DNA from 4 places in the Bradyrhizobium sp. NBAIM18 genome. Region 3 is predicted to be linked to each of the others. Evidence: predicted binding sites of a transcription regulator. Region 3 holds the regulator's gene; each other region holds the start of a gene.
The links. Region 3 encodes LexA, which represses DNA repair genes until DNA is damaged. Its sites were predicted from a motif close to TGTTCNNNNTGTGTTCNG; they were not measured.

Region 1 (3,731 bases), 100 kb from region 3:
ATGTAGAGCGTGCGGCCGGTGGCGCGTTTTGACAATTCCTTTGCCAGCTTGACGCGCTGGGCTTCGCCGCCCGACAGCGTCGTCGCCTGCTGGCCGACATGGATGTAATCGAGCCCGACGCGGTGCAGGGTCTGGAACGTCTCACGGACACGCGGCACCGCCTTGAAGAACTCGGCGGCTTCCTCGACCGTCATGTCGAGCACGTCGGCTATGCTCTTGCCCTTAAACAGCACCTCCAGCGTCTCGCGGTTGTAGCGCTTGCCCTTGCAGACGTCGCAGGTGACGTAGACGTCGGGCAGGAAGTGCATCTCGATCTTGATGACGCCGTCGCCCTGGCAGGCCTCGCAGCGGCCGCCCTTGACGTTGAAGGAGAAGCGGCCGGGCTCGTAGCCGCGCGCCTTCGCTTCCGGCAGGCCGGCGAACCATTCGCGGATCGGCGTGAACGCGCCGGTGTAGGTCGCGGGATTCGAGCGCGGGGTGCGGCCGATCGGCGACTGGTCGATGTCGATGATCTTGTCGATGTGCTCGAGGCCCTCGATGCGGTCGTGCGGGGCGGCGCCCTCGCTGGCATTGTTCAGCTTGCGGGCGATGGCGCGGTAGAGGGTATCGATCAGCAGCGTCGACTTGCCGCCGCCGGAGACGCCGGTGACGCAGGTGAACAGGCCGAGCGGAATTTCCGCCGTGACGTTCTTGAGGTTATTGCCGCGCGCGTTCACCACCTTGATGGTGCGGCGATGGTTCGGCGGACGCCGCTCCGGCACCTCGACCTCGAGCTCGCCGGTGAGGTACTTGCCGGTCAGCGATTTCGGGTTGCGCATGATCTCGGCGGGCGTGCCTTCGGCGACGATGTTGCCGCCATGCATGCCGGCGCCGGGGCCGATGTCGAGCACGTAGTCGGCGAGACGAATGGCGTCCTCGTCATGCTCGACCACGACCACGGTGTTGCCGAGGTCGCGCAGCCGCTTCAGCGTATCGAGCAGGCGGGCGTTGTCGCGCTGGTGCAGGCCGATCGAAGGCTCGTCCAGCACGTAGAGCACGCCTGTGAGCCCCGAGCCGATCTGCGAGGCGAGGCGGATGCGCTGGCTCTCGCCGCCGGACAGCGTGCCGGAGGAGCGGGACAGCGTCAGATAATTGAGGCCGACGTCGAGCAGGAAGGTGAGGCGCTCGCGGATCTCCTTCAGGATGCGGCCCGCGATCTCGTTCTGCTGCGCGTTCAGCGCCTCCGGCACGGTCTCGAACCATGCGCCGGCGCCCTTCACGGACAGCTCGGAGATTTCGCCGATATGCTTGCCGCCGACCTTGACGCAGAGCGCCTCGGGCTTGAGCCGAAAGCCCTTGCAGCCCTCACAGGGGACGTCGTGGAAATATTTCGCCAGCTCCTCGCGCGCCCACTCGCTCTCGGTCTCGCGGTAGCGGCGGTTGATGTTGGTGATGACGCCCTCGAACGGCTTCTTGGTGTCGTAGGAGCGCACCCCGTCCTCGTAGGAGAACTTGATCTCGTCCTCGCCCGAGCCGTAGAGGATCGCGTTTTGCGTCTTCTTCGGCAAATCCTTCCACTTGGTGTCGAGTGTGAACTTGTAGTGCTTGCCGAGCGCGGTCAGCGTCTGCACGTAATAGGGCGACGACGACTTGGCCCAGGGCGCGATCGCGCCCTTGCGCAGCGTCAGATCCTTCTCGGGGATGACGAGGTCCTCGTCGACATGCTGCTCGACGCCGAGGCCGCCGCAGGCGGGGCAGGCGCCGTAGGGATTGTTGAAGGAGAACAGGCGCGGCTCGATCTCGGGGATGGTGAAGCCGGAGACCGGGCAGGCGAACTTTTCCGAGAACAGGATGCGCTCGGGGCCGCTCTTGTCGTGAATCTTTGCGGTCTTCTTCTTTTCCTCCGCGGGAGCCGCTGCTGCGGGAGCATCGGCGAACTCGACGACGGCAAGGCCTTCGGCGAGCTTCAGCGCGGTCTCAAAGCTCTCGGCGAGGCGCTGGCCGATATCGGCACGCACCACGATGCGATCGACCACCACGTCGATGTCGTGCGGGAATTTCTTGTCGAGGCTAGGGGCTTCCGCCAGCTCATGGAAGGTGCCGTCGATCTTGACGCGCTGAAAGCCCTTCTTGAGCCATTCGGCGAGCTCCTTCCTGTACTCGCCCTTGCGGCCTCGCACGACGGGGGCGAGCAGATAGAGGCGGGTGCCCTCGGGCAGCGCCAGCACGCGGTCGACCATCTGCGAGACGGTCTGGCTCTCGATCGGCAGGCCCGTGGCCGGCGAATAGGGCACGCCGACGCGGGCCCAGAGCAGGCGCATGTAGTCGTAGATCTCGGTGACGGTGCCGACGGTGGAGCGCGGGTTCTTCGACGTCGTCTTCTGCTCGATCGAGATCGCCGGCGACAGGCCGTCGATCTGGTCGACGTCGGGCTTCTGCATCATCTCCAGGAACTGGCGGGCATAGGCCGACAGCGATTCGACGTAGCGGCGCTGGCCCTCGGCATAGATGGTGTCGAAGGCGAGCGAGGATTTGCCGGAGCCGGATAGCCCGGTGAACACCACCAGCTTGTCGCGGGGAATCTCGACGTCGATATTCTTGAGGTTGTGCTCGCGCGCGCCGCGGATCGTAATTGCGCGCAGGCTGGAGCCCGCGTTCTGTTGTTGGCGCTTCGCCTTGATCACTTCATCCATCCGAGTTGCCCTCAAGGAAGCCCAAAGGTGCGCGATCGCGCCAACAAAAAAGGCGCGCTGCGCCCGGAACCGGGATCGGCGCCGATGGGTATGGCAGCGAACGTAGGAAGAACGGCGGCGGATTTCCAGTGGGACTTGCGAATCGTCAACGGATTGTTGGCGTGCTGGCGGGATCTGGCAGCAGGAACGCGCGGAACCGCTCGCGGAGCACCCAGCCAAAACAAAAAGGCCGGCGCGAGGCCGGCCTTTCGTGACGATGTGACCTCGGCAGGGAAGTTCAGTACTTCGCGACCACCGGGCCACCGAAGGTGTAGTTGAGTCGAACGGTAGCCATGTCCACGTCCTGCTTGATGCTGTCGGTGCGAGTGGTCACGCCGAGGAAGGTGAAGGTCTCGTTGTGCCTGCCCATGAACAGGTGGTTGTATTCGACAGCGACCGACCAGTTCGGGGCGAAGCCGAATTCTATGCCGGTGCCGACGGTACCGCCCCAGCGCGTTTCGTTCGCGGTGTCGAGCGTAACGCCGCCAAAACTGCCAGTGTACTTGTTGTGAGTGACGGCAGCGCCGCCCTTCACGTACCAAAGCACGTTGTTCCAGGCATAACCGACCTGGCCAGTGAAGAGGCCGATGGCGTCGATCCTGGTCTCGTTCACCAGCGGCGCGAGCGCGGCAGGCGAGCTGATGTTCGAACCCTTCAGGTCAGCCCAGTCGCCCTGGGCTTCGAGACCGAACACCCAGTTGGCGGACTGCCAGCGATAACCGATCTGGCCGCCGACGAGTGCGCCGGTCGCATTGTGACAACCTTCGGCCACCGCCGGAGCGACCACGAAGGGGCCGACACTGGTGAGATCCCAACAGTTGCGGCTCCAGCCACCGCCGGCGTTGGCGCCGAGGTAGAAGCCGCTCCAGTTGTACACCGCGATCGGTGCCACCGGAGCCTTGGTGTAGGGGCGGGCCGCCAAATCGGCCGCCGAGGCCGGTGCCAACGCGCTGAGTGCGAACAAGCTGGCCGAAGCCAGCAAAAGCTTCTTCATATCCATTCCCCACTTCCATTTCTCAT
Region 2 (3,731 bases), on a different contig from region 3:
GGCCGCAGATATCTTTGCCGCCTTGGCGGGCACAGCCTTCGGCGCAGCCTTGTTCTTCGGCGCGGCTTTGGCTGGGGTCTTAGCGGAGGGGTCCCGAATCATGGCCGGGATCGTGCGCCAGGGGGCTTCGCCAGCGCAACCGGGAACCCAGGATATTCCCGTTATTCAGGCCGCCCACCCTACTCCGCCAGATGCACCCGCCGGTCCTCGCCCAGCTCGATGCCGGGTGCGACCACGACTTCCCAGACATGTGCATCGGGATCGGCAAAATAGCCGCAATAGCCGCCGTAATCGGTCGCGTGCGCCGCCTTCAGCAAGGTGGCCCCCTTCTCGACGGCGAAGGCCAGCACCTCGTCGACCTCCTCGCGGGTCACGCAATTCCAGGCAAGCGTCATGCCGCGAAAGGTCGTGGGCCTCGGCTGGTCCTCCAAGGACGCGTCCGCCGCGAGGCGATCCCAGTGATAAAGCGCGAGCACCGGGCCGCCGGTGTCGTAGAACGCAACCGCCTCGCCGGTCCCCTTCAGCCGGCGCGAGAAACCGAGCGCGTCGTAGAAGGCGATGCTGGCGCGGATGTCGTTCACACCGAGCGTGATGACGGTCAGCCGCGGCACCGGCACGGTGAGTTCCTTGAGCATGCGACACCTCTTGCACGTGTCCGCTCAAAACAGGCTGAGCTGATCACCGTTCCGCTTCGGCCGCGCAAAGTGATCAATGGTCAGCTTGGAGCGCCGCTTGTTGAGGCCGAGCCTCTCGCAGGCGATCTCGAAGCGGCGGCCGATGGTCCAGGCCATCGGTCCGGTGCCCTTCATCCGCTCGCCCCATTTGGCGTCGTAGTCGCGCCCGCCGCGCATGTCTCGGATCAGGGTGAAGACGTGGCGATAGCGGTCCGGATAGTTCGCCATCAGCCATTCGCGGAAGAGATCGCGCACCTCCAGCGGCAGCCGCAGCAGCACATAGGCGGCTTCCTTGACGCCCGCATGGGCGGCGGCGTCGAGGATGCGCTCGATCTCGGAATCGTTCAGCGCGGGGATCACGGGCGCGACCATCACCGTGGTGGGAATGCCGGCCTCCGAGAGCTGCTTCAGCGCCTCCAGCCGCTTCGGCGGTGTCGAGGCGCGCGGCTCCATGGTGCGCGCCAGCTTCGGATCGAGCGAGGTGACCGAGATCGCGACCTTGGCGAGGTTGCGCTTGGCCATCCGCTGGAGAATGTCGATGTCGCGCAGCACCAGCGCCGACTTGGTGACGATGCCGACGGGATGCCCTGCTCGCTCCAGCACTTCCAAAATGCCGCGCATGATTTTGCGCTCGCGCTCGATCGGCTGGTAGGGATCGGTGTTGGTGCCGATCGCGATCATCCGCGGCTCGTAGCCGGGAGCCGCAAGCTCCTTCTCGAGCAGCGAAGGCGCCTCGGGCTTCACGAACAGTTTCGACTCGAAGTCGAGCCCCGGCGACAGGCCGAGATAGGCGTGGGTCGGCCGCGCGAAGCAATAGACGCAGCCGTGCTCGCAGCCGCGATAGGGATTGATCGAGCGGTCGAAACCGATGTCGGGGGAATCGTTGCGTGTGATCACCTTGCGCGAGGTGTCGATAGCGACGCTCGTCTTGAACGGCGGCAGCTCGTCCAGGCTCTGCCAGCCGTCGTCGAAAGCGACGCGCGCCTCGGCCTCGTAACGGCCGCTGGCGTTGGACTGCGCGCCCCGCCCTCGCCGTCGCGCGCGGTCGATGGCGACGCCAAGCTCGGGGAAATCTGAAGGCGCACCCGCCGGCTCGGAGGGCGCCGTAACCGGCGGGTGCTTGAGAGCATGAGAGGATGCTGGACTCATGCAGCCAAGATAGCACGACATAGGAACAAATCAAGAACACAAACCAAAAACGTGAAAACAACCCCATGCACAGTAGAGCTGCCCAAACTTCGCGCGCCTGCCTTTGACCTCACGCAACACGGCCGTCACGACCATCCCGTTTCATGCCCGACGGATCGATCGCCCCGGAACCGGGTTGGTGACGATCGCGAAGTGAAGGTCGGCAGGAACATGACAATCCAACAAAAAACGGCCGAAGCGAGCAGCGAACTCGATCTGCTCGATCGCTATTGGCGCGCCGCCAACTACCTCTCGGTCGGGCAGATTTACCTGCTCGACAATCCGCTGCTGCGCGAGCAGCTGCGGCCCGAGCACATCAAGCCGCGTCTGCTCGGACATTGGGGCACGACGCCGGGCCTCAACTTCATCTATGCCCACCTCAACCGCGTCATCCGCGCGCTCGATGTCAGCGTGATCTATGTCTGCGGTCCCGGCCATGGCGGTCCGGGCATGGTCGCCAACACCTATCTCGAAGGCAGCTACAGCGAGATCTATCCCGATATTGCGCGCGACGTGGACGGATTGCGCAAGCTGTTTCGGCAGTTCTCCTTCCCCGGCGGCATCCCGAGCCACGCGGCGCCGGAAACGCCGGGCTCGATTCACGAAGGCGGCGAGCTCGGCTATGCGCTGGTGCACGCCTATGGCGCCGCATTCGACAACCCGGATTTGATCGTCGCCTGCGTGGTCGGCGACGGCGAGGCCGAGACCGGCCCGCTCGCTGCGTCCTGGCACTCCAACAAGTTCCTGAACCCTGCCCATGACGGGGCGGTGCTGCCGATCCTGCATCTCAACGGCTACAAGATCGCCAACCCGACCGTGCTTGGGCGGATGCAGGACGCGGAGATCCGCGACCTTTTCCGCGGGTTCGGCCACGAGCCGCTGTTCGTCACGGGCGACGATCCCAAATTGATGCACCAGGCCATGGCCGATGCGCTCGACGTTGCATTCGCCAGCATCCGCTCGATCCAGCAACATGCCCGCGACGGCCGCACAACCGTCGAGCGGCCGCGCTGGCCGATGATCGTGCTGCGCAGCCCCAAGGGCTGGACCGGCCCGAAGGAGGTCGACGGCAAGAAGGTCGAGGGCTTTTGGCGCGCCCATCAGGTTCCTGTTGCCGGCTGCCGTGAAAACCTGGCGCATCTGAAGATTCTCGAAGACTGGCTGCGCAGCTATGAACCCGAGAAGCTGTTCGACGAAAGCGGCGCGCTCGTCCCCGAGCTTCAGGCCCTGGCGCCTGACGGCAACAGGCGCATGGGCGCCAACCCGCACGCCAATGGCGGCCTCCTCAAGAAAGAATTGAAGCTGCCGGACTTCCGCAGCTTCGCGGTGGACGTGCCGCAGCCTGGCGAAGTCGTTGCGGAAGCGACGCGCGAGCTCGGCAAATTCCTGCGCGATGTCATTCGCCTCAATGCGGAAACGCGCAACTTCCGCATCATGGGCCCGGACGAGACGGCATCGAACCGACTCGACGCCGTGTTCGAAGCCACCGAACGCGTCTGGATGGAGCCCACCGAGCCTTACGACGTGCACCTCGCCCAGGACGGCCGCGTCATGGAGGTGCTGAGCGAGCATCTCTGCCAGGGCTGGCTGGAGGGCTATCTGCTCACGGGACGGCACGGCTTCTTCTCCTGCTACGAGGCCTTCATCCACATCGTGGATTCCATGTTCAACCAGCACGCCAAATGGCTGAAGGTGACGCGGGAGCTGCCGTGGCGGCGTCCGATCGCCTCGCTCAATTATCTGCTGACCTCGCATGTCTGGCGCCAGGACCATAACGGCTTCAGCCATCAGGACCCCGGTTTCGTCGATCTCGTCGCCAACAAGAAGGCCGATATCGTCCGCATCTACTTCCCGCCGGATGCCAACACG
Region 3 (3,731 bases):
CGGCCGAGCGCATCGTGTTCTTCGACGACCTCGCCGAGAACATCGAGGGAGCGCGGGCGCGCGGGTTGACCGCCGTGCATGTCACCTCGCCGCGTGATGTCGGGAACGCATTGAAAGCACTGGGGATCTGAGCCGCGGGAAAGCCCGGAGCGCGCTCACTTGCCGGAACAAAAACTGCTGAAAATGTGGAACCTGATCACTTTGTGCATTTTTATACAGAGTTCCGGGAACGGAATACCACCCTTCGGACTCATGAGTCCGTTGGGACTTCTACATTGGACTGATCGACGTGCTGGGCAAGACCTATCTCACCAAGCAAGCCTCTCTCCTGCTCGAATTCGCCAGAACCACCTCGGATTCTGACCTCTCCGCCAAGCTGATCAGCAAGGCCGCCGACCTAAAATCCCAGGCGGACCCGCTGCCGGACAAGGATCAGGGTCCCAAGCCGCCCGACGTCGCGGACATCAGTCCGGGCGATCCGACGGGGCGTTGAACGATGTTGGCCGTGGCGCTCGTCATTCTCGTCCTTGCCATGGCAATCCTCGTTCCGGTCTGTCTCGCCTTCCGCATCATGACGCGGCAGAGTTGAGCCGACCTCCTCCACCCCGCGATCACGCAGGATAAATCATCCCGCGTGCTGCTTTGCCTCACGCCTGCACTCGGCTAGAACTCTCGCCGCCCATTGACTGATGTGCTCAGCAGGAGTTCGCCCGTGGCCCTGATGCCGGTTTCTGACGCGCTTGCCGCGGTGCTGGCCGGCGTCGAGCCGCTGGCTGAACAGATGGTTTGCCTCGACGAGGCCTACCATCGTGTGCTCGCCCGCGATGTAGCGGCGCGGCGCACGCAGCCGCCGGAGGCGATGTCGGCGATGGACGGCTATGCCGTGCGCACGGCCGACGCGGCAAACGATTCGAGGTTGACCGTCGTCGGCGAGGTCGCGGCGGGCCGGCCGTTCGCGGGAAGCGTCGGCCCCGGCGAAGCCGTGCGGATCTTCACCGGCGGCGTCGTTCCCGACGGCGCCGATGCCGTCGTGATCCAGGAGGACACGGCTGCCGACGGCAAACATGTCACGATCAAGGAAGCCGCCATTTTCGGCCGGCACATCCGCCCTGCAGGCGTCGACTTCCGCGAAGGCGACGTGCTGCTGCGCAAGGGAATCCGCCTCACCGAGCGCGATCTCGCCCTCGCCGCCGGAATGAATCATCCGCATCTCGCCATCATCCGCCGCCCGAGGGTTGCCGTTCTCGCCACCGGCGACGAGCTCGTGATGCCGGGCACCACGCCTGGTCGCGGCCAGATCGTCTATTCCAACGGCTATGCCCTGCATGCGCTCGCCCGCAGCGAGGGCGCCGAGACCATCGACCTCGGAATTGCCGCCGATACACTGGAGGCGACGTCCGCCGGCATCCGCCGCGCGCGCGAGAGCGGCGCCGACATCCTGATCACGACCGGCGGTGCCTCGGTCGGCGACCACGACCTGGTCCAGCAGGCGCTCAAGGGCGAAGGCATCGCGATGGCGTTCTGGAAGATCGCGATCCGGCCGGGCAAGCCGATGATGCACGGTCGGATAGGCGCGATGCGCGTGATTGGCCTGCCCGGCAATCCCGTGTCGTCCTACGTGTGCGCCTTCCTGTTCATGGTCCCCTTGATTCGCGCCCTGTCGGGCCGTTCAGCGATTCATCATCGGCGCGAGCGCGCCGTGCTGGGCCGCGATCTCGCCGCCAACGACCAGCGCGAGGACTATCTGCGTGCGCGGCTGGAGGAGCGCGACGACGGCACGCGCGTCGCCCTTCCGGTCAGCCATCAGGACTCCTCCCTTCTTGCGAATCTCGCTGCGGCACAGGTACTTCTGGTGCGCGCACCGTTCGCGCCGAAGGCCGAGGCCGGCACGCCTTGCGAGGTGCTCCGGCTGCCCGTCTGAGCCGCCCAGCCACACGCATTCCGCGAGCTTGGCCGCGTTCACCATAAATTAAGCAGTTGCGGAACACATATCGAACATATAGTGTCCGTTCATGATTTGTTTCGAGGATGTAGCGGCTTAGTGCCGGCTTCATCGTGTCGGAATCGAACGACATCAACCGGGGGACTTTGGTCGAGATGTTGACGCGCAAACAATACGAGCTTCTGCGGTTCATCAGCGAACGTCTGAAGGAAAGCGGCGTGCCGCCGTCCTTCGACGAGATGAAGGATGCGCTCGACCTGCGCTCGAAGTCAGGCATCCATCGCCTGATCACTGCGCTCGAGGAGCGCGGCTTCATTCGCCGCCTGCCCAACCGCGCCCGTGCCATCGAGGTGATCAAGCTGCCCGAGCTCCAGGCCGCCGCCGGCAATCGCCGTGGCTTCACCCCGAGCGTGATCGAGGGCAATCTCGGCAAGGTGCGCGCGAGCTCCAGCCCGCCTGCGGACGAGGGCGAGCGCCCCGTCGCGGTGCCCGTGATGGGCCGCATCGCCGCCGGCACGCCGATCGAGGCGCTGCAGACCCGCAGCCATACCATCAGCGTGCCGCCGGACATGCTCGGCTCGGGCGAGCACTACGCGCTCGAAGTGCGCGGCGATTCGATGGTCGAGGCCGGCATCCTCGACGGCGACATGGCGCTGATCCAGCGCAACGAGACCGCCAATACCGGCGACATCGTGGTGGCATTGATCGACGACGAGGAGGCCACGCTCAAGCGCTTCCGCCGCCGCGGCGCCTCGATCGCGCTCGAGCCCGCCAATGCCGCCTACGAGGTCCGCATTCTTCCGCCGAACCGCGTGAAGATCCAGGGCAAGCTGATCGGGCTTTACCGGAAGTACTGATACCGAAAGCATCCAGCGCCGCGCGCGCTTCGATCGGTATCGTCGATCCAGGATTGGAGCGGAGGTTTGTCCGCTCCGGCCGGATGGTTTGTCTGGTTCTGCGCCAGCTGTCCGGTCCATCTTCCCGCGCGACATTCGCCCGTGCAGGCGCGCAGCAATCTCCCTCTGCTTCGCCGGTAGAGTTGTGCCGGCAGTGCTGATAGCTGCGGCCAAATGCAAGGACGCGAGGTTTGTTCCTATCGAATCCGGGAAAGATAATGTGATCGCGTGCTGCGAACGCGAGCCGCAGATTTGCCCATAACCGAGCAGAGCGTTGTATGCTTCCACTCTGATAGAGGCCTGCGCCTCGAAAGAGACGCGGGTCGCTATCCCAGCATGAGGAGCACCCGATGTGTGACTACAGCCTGCATGCCGTCGCGACGCGCCCCGCCGAAGTCGGCGAGACGATCGTCACGACAACCTTCCGCGGCACCTCGACGCGCGGCTTCGCTTCCGAAGCCGATCCCTCCGTCGCGGTCTGTCTCCTGCCGGGGACGGAGCTCGCTTTCGCCGACAACGTCCGCTACGACAACCGCTGGATCTGGACGCGCACCGTGAACTCTCGCGTCGGCAAGTTCGGCAAGATCGACCCGCACATTCCCGATCGCCATCATGACGCGATCGAATTCCCCGACGGCAAATACGTGCTGGTGACGCAGCTCGTCGAAGGCCAGCGCGCGACCGTGCTGCAATTGCCGGTGACGCAGCCAGCCCCCGAGCGCGAGCACAAGCCGCAGATCGTCGCCGACACGCGGCCCACGATCACGCGCCTGCCGATCGGCTGACGCCCTTCGGCCGACAGGCCGAGCCCGGGATTGAAATTGCCGTCGCCGGCCGAGGCCGGCGAGCCCGGTAAGTTTGTGTTTCAGGACATTCGATCGGCGAGCCCACCG
Region 4 (3,731 bases), 110 kb from region 3:
CGACCTGCCCCGTGATCAGGCCAAAAGCATCGATGTGAGAGCGGTTACGATCACCGGTGACCAAAGCGCTTCCAGGGAAGAGGAGGCTGACGTTGTCCCCCGAGAAGTCAGCCCAGTTGCCCTGGCCCTCGAGGCCGAACACCCAATTGGCCGACTGCCAGCGGTAGCCGATCTGGCCACCGACCGTGCCGCCGGTCGCATCGTGACAGCCTTCAGCCACCAGAACGCCCGTGACCGGGGTCACGAAGTCCCAGCACTTGCGGCTCGTGCCGCCGCCGCCGTTGACGCCGATGTAGAAGCCGCTCCAGTCGTAAACCGCGGCGACCGCCGGGGCCGGAGCCTTGGTGTAGGGACGCGCAGCCATATCCGCCGCGCTTGCCGGAGCCGACAGCCCCAATGCCATTGCACTGATTACGCCGAAAAGAATCTTATTCATTGCAGTCTCCCCAAGTTTCGTCCGCTTCATGAAAGTCCCCGAAGCGGCTGATCAGACGCGACACCCATATGAATCAATTCCAAGGCAAAGGTAGCTTAAGGAAAGGGCAGAGTCCGTCTCCGGAATGCCACACTCGCTGGCTTAATGAATGGTTCCAACTTGATGAATGTTAAGTAGTATTTACCATTCTCGGGAACCCAAAAAGGTTCCATTCGAGGGCTGTCCTTTTTTGTGGCATGAGAGGGAACGCGGAAATATCCGCTCGCTCGCGCCGAGAACAAATCTGGAACAGACGTGCGCGCGATGCTATATGTGGGGATAACCCTGGGGGTAGCGGGCTGATCGGCGCCCGCAAGCGTATAGGGTCGCCCTAGCGGGCGCAGAGGAACGCGGGCAGCGGATCGGCCCTTTTGAAATTCAGTGGCATTCGGAGTGGAGAGCGGCGATGGCGGGAAGCGTCAACAAGGTCATTCTGGTTGGAAATCTCGGCAAGGATCCCGAAATCCGCCGCACCCAGGACGGGCGGCCGATCGCGAATTTGAGCATCGCGACCTCGGAGACCTGGCGCGACAAGAACACCGGCGAGCGCAAGGAGAAGACCGAGTGGCATCGCATCGTGATCTTCTCTGAGCCGCTTTGCAAGATCGTCGAACAGTATCTGAAGAAGGGCGCAAAGGTTTACATCGAAGGCGCGCTCCAGACCCGCAAGTACACCGACCAGAGCGGCGTCGAGAAATACTCGACCGAGGTCGTGCTGCAGGGCTTCAACTCAACGCTGACGATGCTGGACGGCCGCGGTGGCGGCGGCGGAGGTGGCAGCTTCGGCGACGAGCCGGGCGGCGACTTCGGCTCCTCCGGACCCGTCAGCAGCGCGCCGCGCCGTCCCGTTGCCGCCGGCGGCGGCCGCAACAGCGACATGGACGACGATATCCCGTTCTAGGACTTCGGAAGAGGCGGCTAGTCTCGGCGCAGATAACGGCCAACTCGGTTTTCAAGGATCCGCACCAGGACAGGATCCATGAATTCATAGTCGTCCGGAATGTCGAGACAGATGACCCGCTTGTTGTACAAGCTGGAGCGGAATTTCCGGTTCAGCTTGGTCCGGTGGGTCTTTTCCATGACGAAGATGACGTCGGCCCATTCAATCTGCTCGGCGGACAGCAAGACGTCCGCGCCGTTCGAAATGCCGGCCGAGTCGGTCTCGATCCCGGGCCAGGTCGAAAACACCTGCTCGGCGGTAGGGCTGCGGAGGCGATTGGCGCTGCAGACGAAAAGGACGTTGGTCACTTTGCCGCTCTCGGAGACGATCGGTCAGGTATCGGCGGGATGATTGGTCAGTGCTTTTCGGGCGGGCTTCCGAGAGTTCCTGCTACATAAATACAGTTCTTTTGGTCGACGGCTTTTCCGGCCTAAGCTTATGTGCGCCTCCGCCGGACACGAGGAAGCCCTGCATGAGCCTTGCGCCGCTGCTTGAGGCCGCGCCGGTGGTCCCGCTGCATGCCTTTGCCGCAATGGCCGCCCTTGTGCTTGGCCTCTTCCAGTTCTCCGCCCCCAAGGGCACGCTGCCGCACCGGACTATCGGCTGGATCTGGGTGGTCCTGATGGTGTTCGTGGCCGCCTCGTCGTTCTGGATCCACGAGATCCGTCTGGTCGGGCCGTTCAGCCCGATCCATTTCTTGTCGATCTTCACCCTGGCGGTGCTGCCGCTGGCGGTATGGCGTGCGCGCACCCATCGCGTCGCCGACCACCGGCGGATGATGATCTTGATCTTCTTCGGCGCCCTGGTGGTGGCAGGACTGTTCACGCTGGTGCCTGGGCGCATCATGCACCGGGTGACTTTCGGGGCGTGAGAGCCGGTTCCGCCCAGTCCGTTCCGGCCCCGTCCGCGGCCGTGGCGCGAAGGGCGTAAGTCTCTGGAAAAACAGTGGGAAAAAGCGCTTCCCCAAAGCTCGGCAAGGGTGGTTATCAGGGGTGTGATGCGCTATATGATTCCCAGATAAAACCTCACCGGATTTCCCCTTGGCTGACGACGATAACAAGCCCGGCGACCAGCCGGCGCAACCCTCGGACATTCGCCCCGTCTCCATCCTCGACGAGATGAAGAAGTCCTACCTCGATTACGCCATGAGCGTGATCGTGTCGCGCGCGCTGCCCGATGCGCGCGACGGCCTGAAGCCGGTGCATCGGCGCATCCTGTTCTCGATGAACGAGCAGGGCTTCACGCCCGACAAGAAGCACAAGAAGTCCGCCGGTATCGTCGGTGACGTCATGGGTAAATACCACCCTCATGGCGACCAGGCGATCTACGACGCGCTGGTGCGCATGGCGCAGGACTTCTCGATGCGCGAGTTGCTGGTGGACGGGCAGGGCAATTTCGGCTCGGTCGACGGCGACCCGGCGGCGGCCATGCGCTACACCGAGTCCCGCCTGACCAAGATCGCGCTGAAGCTGCTCGAGGACATCGACAGCGACACCGTCGACTTCCAGGACAATTACGACGGTTCCGAGAAGGAGCCGGTGGTCCTGCCGGCGCGGTTCCCGAACCTGCTGGTCAACGGCGCGGGCGGCATTGCCGTCGGCATGGCGACCAACATCCCGCCGCACAATCTCGGCGAGGTGATCGACGCCTGTATTGCGCTGATCGACAATCCCTCGCTGACCATCGACGAGCTCATCAACATCATTCCCGGCCCGGATTTCCCGACTGGCGGCATCATCCTTGGACGCCAGGGCATCCGCAGCGCCTACCATCTCGGCCGCGGCTCCATCGTGATGCGCGGCAAGGTCACGTTCGAGACCATTCGCAAGGATCGAGAGGCGATCGTCATCACCGAGATTCCGTATCAGGTGAACAAGGCGACGATGGTCGAGCGCATCGCCGAGCTCTACAAGGAAAAGAAGATCGAGGGCATCTCCGACCTGCGCGACGAGTCCGACCGCGAGGGCTATCGCGTCGTCGTCGAGCTCAAGCGCGACGCCGTGCCCGACGTGGTACTGAACCAGCTCTACAAGTTCACCCCGCTGCAGACGAGCTTCGGCGTCAACGCGGTTGCGCTCGATTCCGGGCGTCCGCAGACGATGAACTTGAAGGATATGTTGACGATCTTCGTCGGCTTCCGCGAGCAGGTCGTTACCCGGCGCACCAAGTACAAGCTGCGCAAGGCGCGTGAGCGCGCCCATGAGCAGGTCGGCCTCGCCATCGCGGTCGCCAACATCGACGAGATCATCAAGGTGATCCGCACCTCGCCGACACCGGCGGCGGCCCGTGACACCCTGATGACGCGCGATTGGCCCG

Region 1: the regulator LexA is predicted to act here: its motif matches at 2,769-2,786, upstream of uvrA (excinuclease ABC subunit UvrA).
Region 2: the regulator LexA is predicted to act here: its motif matches at 1,845-1,862, upstream of I6F17_RS26565 (PA0069 family radical SAM protein).
Region 4: the regulator LexA is predicted to act here: its motif matches at 710-727, upstream of I6F17_RS17435 (single-stranded DNA-binding protein).

The regions. Positions count from the first base shown of each region.
Region 1 covers NZ_JADYVO010000007.1:65,063-68,793, reverse strand. Annotated here, with positions in the region: gene uvrA (excinuclease ABC subunit UvrA) at 1-2,672, opposite strand, end outside; gene I6F17_RS17450 (outer membrane beta-barrel protein) at 2,950-3,705, opposite strand.
Region 2 covers NZ_JADYVO010000014.1:153,880-157,610, forward strand. Annotated here, with positions in the region: gene I6F17_RS26555 (ribonuclease HII) at 1-102, opposite strand, end outside; gene I6F17_RS26560 (VOC family protein) at 180-635, opposite strand; gene I6F17_RS26565 (PA0069 family radical SAM protein) at 660-1,823, opposite strand; gene I6F17_RS26570 (phosphoketolase family protein) at 2,034-3,731, shown strand, end outside.
Region 3 covers NZ_JADYVO010000007.1:168,470-172,200, forward strand. Annotated here, with positions in the region: gene I6F17_RS17945 (HAD family phosphatase) at 1-131, shown strand, start outside; gene I6F17_RS17950 (hypothetical protein) at 290-493, shown strand; gene glp (gephyrin-like molybdotransferase Glp) at 713-1,921, shown strand; gene lexA (transcriptional repressor LexA) at 2,098-2,799, shown strand; gene I6F17_RS17965 (hypothetical protein) at 3,189-3,623, shown strand.
Region 4 covers NZ_JADYVO010000007.1:59,841-63,571, reverse strand. Annotated here, with positions in the region: gene I6F17_RS17440 (outer membrane beta-barrel protein) at 1-436, opposite strand, end outside; gene I6F17_RS17435 (single-stranded DNA-binding protein) at 882-1,376, shown strand; gene I6F17_RS17430 (low molecular weight protein tyrosine phosphatase family protein) at 1,394-1,723, opposite strand; gene I6F17_RS17425 (DUF2306 domain-containing protein) at 1,888-2,286, shown strand; gene gyrA (DNA gyrase subunit A) at 2,456-3,731, shown strand, end outside.